Regions from separate parts of the Cellulophaga sp. 3_MG-2023 genome, predicted to be linked through region 1. Evidence: riboswitches for the same ligand, from Rfam matches in the RefSeq annotation. Region 1 holds a riboswitch; the other holds the start of a gene.
What was found. Region 1 has a riboswitch for S-adenosylmethionine ahead of Q4487_RS06520 (homocysteine S-methyltransferase family protein). Riboswitches for the same ligand answer to the same signal wherever they lie in the genome.
Positions count from the first base shown of each region.

Region 2: another riboswitch for S-adenosylmethionine. It lies ahead of Q4487_RS02305 (Na+/H+ antiporter NhaC family protein); the one in region 1 lies ahead of Q4487_RS06520 (homocysteine S-methyltransferase family protein).

Region 1 is NZ_JAUOPS010000002.1:356,216-359,645, reverse strand. It holds gene Q4487_RS06530 (bifunctional precorrin-2 dehydrogenase/sirohydrochlorin ferrochelatase) at 1-279, shown strand, start outside; gene Q4487_RS06525 (NAD(P)/FAD-dependent oxidoreductase) at 329-1,390, shown strand; SAM riboswitch class I at 1,518-1,635, shown strand; gene Q4487_RS06520 (homocysteine S-methyltransferase family protein) at 1,836-2,843, shown strand; gene metH (methionine synthase) at 2,843-3,430, shown strand, end outside.
Region 2 is NZ_JAUOPS010000001.1:570,621-574,050, forward strand. It holds gene Q4487_RS02300 (DMT family transporter) at 1-151, opposite strand, end outside; gene Q4487_RS02305 (Na+/H+ antiporter NhaC family protein) at 197-1,513, opposite strand; SAM-I-IV-variant riboswitch at 1,561-1,659, opposite strand; gene Q4487_RS02310 (hypothetical protein) at 1,706-3,253, opposite strand; gene Q4487_RS02315 (ABC transporter ATP-binding protein) at 3,258-3,430, opposite strand, start outside.

The sequences.
Region 1 (3,430 bases):
TTGGTAAACGTAGCAGATAATCCTCCGTATTGCGATTTTTATATGGGCGGAATTGTAACCAAAGGCAATGTAAAAATTGGTATTTCTACCAACGGTAAGTCGCCAACAACAGCAAAACGTTTGCGCCAGTTTTTTGAAGACGTAATACCAGAAGATATTAATAAAATGGTTCAAAACTTAAACGACTATAGAAAAACCATAAAAGGAGATTTTGAAGAAAAAGTAGATAAAATGAACCAGATTACAAGTTCCTTAGTAGATAAAAAAGATAATAATTAAAACATTTAAATGAGAGTAGATACTCATTAGTAAGTACAAAATTAAAATTATGATTAAGACAGATATATTAATTATTGGCGCAGGACCAACAGGATTGTTTACCGTTTTTGAGGCAGGTTTGTTAAAACTAAAATGCCATTTAATAGATGCATTGCCACAACCAGGCGGACAATGTGCAGAGATATATCCTAAAAAACCAATTTATGATATTCCTGCTTTTCCAGAAATTTTAGCAGGCGATTTGGTTACCAATCTAATGGAACAAATAAAATCTTTTGAGCCTGGTTTTACTCTAGCAGAAAGAGCAGATACTTTAGATAAGTTAGACGATGGTACTTTTGTGGTAACCACAAACAAAGGCACAAAGCACAATGCACCAGTAGTTGTTATTGCAGGTGGTTTAGGATCTTTTGAGCCTAGAAAACCGCAAATAGAGAACATTCTTAATTTTGAAGATAAAGGTGTTGCTTATATGATTAAAGACCCAGAAGTATACAGAGACAAAAAAGTTGTTATTGCTGGTGGTGGAGATTCTGCCTTAGACTGGGCAATATTTTTAGCAGACGTAGCAGCAGAAGTATCTTTAGTACACCGTAGAAACGAGTTTAGAGGTGCTTTAGACTCTGTAGAAAAAGCATCAGAACTTGCAAAAGCAGGTAAAATAAAATTGTTTACAGAGGCACAAGTAACCAAACTATACGGAGACGATCATTTAGAGGCTGTAGTTGTAAAATACAACGACGAGGAAAAAGGAGAAAGCTATGTAGAAGTAGATAATTTTATTCCGTTATTTGGACTATCACCTAAATTAGGACCAATAGGAGATTGGGGATTAGAAATAGAGAAAAATGCTATAAAAGTAGACAACTCTTATGATTACCAAACCAACATTCCTGGTGTATATGCCATTGGTGATGTTAACACCTATAAAGGAAAACTAAAACTAATTTTATCTGGTTTTCATGAAGCAGCCGTAATGTGCCAAAGCGCATACCAACGCATAAACCCAGGCAAACGCTATGTAATGAAATACACAACCGTAGGTGGTGTAGAAGGTTTTGATGGTTCAAAAAAAGAAGCCAAAAAAGAAGTTGTACAAAGCATTTCGTAAAAATATTACAATTTTAAGCCTATATGTGTAAAAAACACGTGTAGGCTTAAAAATTACCAGCAATATTTGGTTATAAAAAAGTTGTGCTGTTACTTTGTGGCATAATTAGTTCATTAATACACTGAAAACGTTATCAAGAAAGGTGGAGGGATTAGACCCTATGAAACCTTAGCAACCCTTTATTCTTATTTAAAGAAGGTGCTACATTCTACTAAGTTGTTACAAAACAACACGGCAGATAACTCACAAATTAGTAAAGACATTCACAGTCTTCTCTCATTTACCTTACTTGATATTTTATTTATAGCGTTCCATTTGTTTGCAAGCACAAATGGCCAGGCTTTCTGCTGTATTTTTTGGTTTTAGCAAACAGGTTTTACAAACTGTTGCCACCAAAAAGATGCCGCATCAATCCTTAACGCACAACACAATATTATACGGTACAATGAAAAGTATACAAGACATATTAAAAGAAAGAATTTTAGTGCTAGACGGAGCAATGGGTACAATGTTACAGCGCTACAAATTTACCGAAGAAGATTTTAGAGGCAAACGTTTTGCAGACTGGGAACACCCATTACAAGGCAATAACGATTTACTTTCGCTAACCCAACCAGAAGCCATAGCAGAAGTACATCGTAAATATTTTGCAGCTGGGGCAGACATTGTAGAAACCAACACCTTTTCTGGTACAACCATAGCAATGGCAGACTATTTTATGGAAGATTTAGTGTACGAACTAAATTATGAGTCGGCACGTATTGCAAAACAAGTAGCAGATGAGTTTACTGCAAAAGAGCCACATAAACCAAGGTTTGTAGCAGGTAGTATTGGGCCAACCAATAAAACGGCAAGTATGTCTCCAGATGTTAACGACCCAGGTTTTAGAGGTATTACTTTTGATGAGCTTAGAATAGCCTACAAACTACAAGTAGAAGCTTTACTAGATGGCGGCTCAGATATTTTGTTGGTAGAAACCATTTTTGATACTCTTAATGCAAAGGCTGCATTATTTGCTATAGAAGAAGTAAAAGAAGAACGCAATATAGATGTTCCTATAATGGTAAGTGGTACAATTACAGATGCCTCTGGTAGAACATTATCTGGACAAACAGCAGAAGCCTTTTTAATATCAATAAGTCATATTTCTATTTTAACTGTTGGTTTTAATTGTGCTTTAGGGGCAAACCAATTGGTGCCTCATTTAGAGGTTTTGGCAGCTAAAACAAGTTTTGGAGTATCTGCACATCCAAACGCAGGTTTGCCAAATGCCTTTGGAGAGTATGATGAGACTGCAGAGGAAATGGCTGCACAAATAAAAGAATATTTAGACAAGAGTTTGGTAAACATTGTTGGTGGTTGCTGCGGTACAACACCAGAACATATTACAGCAATTGCCAATTTAGCAAAAGATTACAAACCCAGAAGTATTTCTGCAGAAACGGCATCGTAATGAAAAATGAAAAACCTAAATACTTAAAACTATCCGGACTAGAACCTTTAATTGTTACGGAAAACACCAATTTTATAAATGTTGGTGAGCGTACCAATGTTGCTGGTTCTAAAAAGTTCTTAAGGTTAATAAAAGAAGAAAAGTTTGATGAAGCTTTGGCTATTGCTCGTCACCAAGTAGATGGTGGAGCTCAAATAATAGACATTAATATGGATGACGGACTTATAGATGGCAAAGAGGCTATGGTTAAGTTCCTAAATCTAATTATTGCAGAACCAGATATTTCTAGAGTTCCTATAATGATAGACAGTTCTAAATGGGAAATTATAGAAGCTGGTTTGCAAGTTGTACAAGGTAAGTGTGTGGTAAACTCTATTAGTCTAAAAGAAGGCGAAGCAGAATTTATACACCACGCAAAACTTATTAAGCGTTATGGTGCAGCTGTAATTGTAATGGCCTTTGATGAGGTTGGTCAGGCAGATAATTACGAGCGTAGAATAGAAATAGCTAAACGATCTTATGACGTTCTAGTTAATAAAGTAAACTTTGCTCCAGAGGATATTATTTTTGATCTTAATATTTTTCCT
Region 2 (3,430 bases), on a different contig from region 1:
AACCTAAATAAAAAGGTAATAACAGCAAAAAACCTGCTGTTATAGTCCCTAAAAGTACAGGAAACACTTCATTACCTTGTACAGCGTGCTTTTTACATAAATTATGTAACCCTAAAAATAAAGCCGATAAAAGACCTAAATACATCCACATAGCCGCGAAGATAACTTTTTAGATAAATTTTAATAGAACTATATCTTAATTTATACTAGTTTTCTTCAATTTAAAAGGATATAAGCTAATGTAAATAATGGTGTAGATAAATAACAAAAGTAAATACCAAGTATTACCAATAAGTTCTGTGTAAGTTAGGTTTCCATCAGAAAAACTCAAAATCATTAATACTTGTGCTCCATAAGGTAGTAAACCTTGTGTAATACAGGCAAAAATATCTAAAATTGAAGCTGTATTTTTATTATCTAATTTATACTCATCATTAATGGTTTTTGCAATAGAACCAGAAATAATAATAGAAACTGTATTGTTTGCTATAGCCATATTTACTGTACTAACTAAGGTTGCAATACCAAATTGAGCAGATTTTTTACTCTTTATAAGGGTTTTAATCTTATTTAAAATATAATCTATACCGCCATTTTTAGCTACTAATGCAGCTAATCCACCAGATAGTAATGATAGTAGAAAAATCTCTGTCATACTTGTAAATCCATTGTAAGCAATTTTGGTAGATTCAATAAGTGTAAAATCACCATAAAAAATACCAATTGCGGCAGCTATTAATACACCTAACAATAGTGTAACAAATACGTTTACGCCAATTACAGATAGCGCAATTACTAATATGTAAGGAACTATTTTTAGTAATGAATAATTGTATGTAACATCTTCTAAATTGTTAGACTCTAAAGCAGCGCCTTTAACTATTAAAATAGCAATTGTAAAGAGTGCTGCTGGTAAAGCAATTTTTATGTTTTGCTTAAATTTATCACTCATTTTTACGCCTAAGGATTGTGTTGCTGCAATTGTAGTATCTGATATTACCGAAAGGTTATCTCCAAACATAGAACCACCTAATAGAGCGCCGCAAAGTATAGCTAATGACACACCTCCTTTATCTGCAAAGCCAATAACAATAGGAGTTAGTGCAACTATTGCACCAACAGATGTGCCTGTAGATATAGATAAAAATGCAGCAATTATAAATACTCCAAAGTAGATATATTGTATGGCTATAAAATCTAAACCAAGGTTTACAATAGCATCTACACTACCAGTTTCTTTTGTAATTGTAGCAAAAGCACCAGCTAACAAATATATTAAACACATTGTTAGTATTTTACTATCTCCGCAACCAGCTAAAAGTGTTTCTATTTTAGATTTTATGCTTTGTTTAAAAATTAAAAAAGCTACAATAATACCGGCTATAACTGCTATAGGTGCAGGTAAAGCATAAAAATCATTTTGATAAATACCTACACCTAAAAATGTAAATACAAATACAAATAATGGGAGTAAAGCAATAAACCTAGGCTTGTTGTTTTTAATAGATGTCATTTTTTTAGTTTTGCAGAACCAAAAAGAAAAGGACAAATAAGTGGATCTGAATTAACATTTTTTCCAAAGTATTGGCTTATCCTTTTTTAGCACCTTGCTTGTTAATGCAGGTTGCTATCTCTTTTTTGAGATTCTTGATAATTAAGTGCGTAAAACTAAAGTATAACAACGAGATAAAATCATAATTTTCTGTTATTTTTTAAGTTCTCTTTTTCTTGCTATAATACAGAATGTACTTAAACTCACTAATAACAACATCATCTTACAGTTAAACAAATTAGTACTTCCTAAGGCTCCAAAATAATCTGCATAATTAATATTGTTAATGTTTGCGTAGGTTATCATAAAAAACAAGACCTCAAAAAGTTTTTTTCCTTTAGATAATATACCAAGCGTAACTACTAATAATACTATAAATATACTTCCCAACAATATAGAAACTACAGATGAAAAATTTAAGTTAATGGCCAAACGTAATATTAATGGTAAAGCTAAAAAAATGAATAAGCAAACACCCGCTAATAGTTGAGAAAACAGAACTCTAGAAATAGGCTTGTAAGCAGAGTAAGAAAAATAGTCTACATTATATGTTGTTTCTTTTACCGATAAATCTGAAATCCTGTGTACTTGTAAAAACCATAAAATAGGTAAAATAAATTTGAAAGAAACAGCTATTGGAAGAAATAGTAAAAGTAACATTCCCAATATGTTAATAATCCATAACCACTTTTTTCCTTTACGAAGTATAAGTAGCATTTCTGCTTTTAATAATGGATAAATACTATAATTTATTTGCGCATTAGATAGTTCTTTTAAATTAATTTGGTGTGTTGTATTAGGCTTATTTATGCTCTTTTCTTGTTCCTTAGATGTAGAATACTTAGTTATATTAAATCGATGAAAAAATTTGGACAAAACAAGTATTATAATAAGACCTAAAACCACCAATAGAAAACGACTTACAACAAAAGAAGTAGGGAAATCTATACCGTTAAATTCAAATTTGTTTAAGTTACTTGTATTTCCTACTATATATCCTATTGCTAAATTTGTATCTGTTGTAGATTTTGTAATGGTTTTAACTTGTTTCTCTAATTGATGTATTACAACATTGCTTCCTAAAATGTCTAATGTGTAACTGTTTTCTGTTTTAGGAGAAAACAAAATTAGAGTAGAATAAATAATAAAGAATAAGACATTTTGTAAAACAGAATATTTACTTAATACTAATTCAAAAACAACAGCAATAACAGCAATGCAAAATAATGCAGGAGCCGTAATAAGAGCGTATGGTTTTATAAACTGTAAAAGGTTAAAAGAATAATTATCATTATATAAAAAGAAAAGTATGATGCTCATTATAAAAACTACAAGAGCTATAGTTAAAAGAACTAAAAAGTTACTTAATACTTTACTAAGTAAATAACTAAAATTTTTAATTCTTGTAGTAGCTATAATTTGTCCAACTTTAGTATTTATATCCGTTTTTATAGCACTATTAACAAGATAAAAACCTATTAATGATAAAAAAATACTTGTCATTATAGCGGTAACATAGCCAAACCAAGCAGAATTATAAACGCCAATATAATCTGCTATTCTAATTGTAGAATAGTTAGCATTAGGCTCTGGTACAAAAGTATACGCAATTGCTAAACTAGCACAAAGAGTTATTAAAAAAGCATAACTTCTTGTACGTTGTATATAATCTAATTTTACAATACTAAAAAATGAATTCATAGCCTTATTTTGTTTTGGTTAAGTAGAGATAAGCATCTTCTAAATTTGCTGTTTTTTTTATAGAATTTTCAATAGGTGTATTTGTTATATAGCGTACTAATAATTGGTTATTTTTTCTTGATGCACTAACTATAATTTTATCAGCTTTAAAAGCTGTTAAACTCTCTTTATCAATAG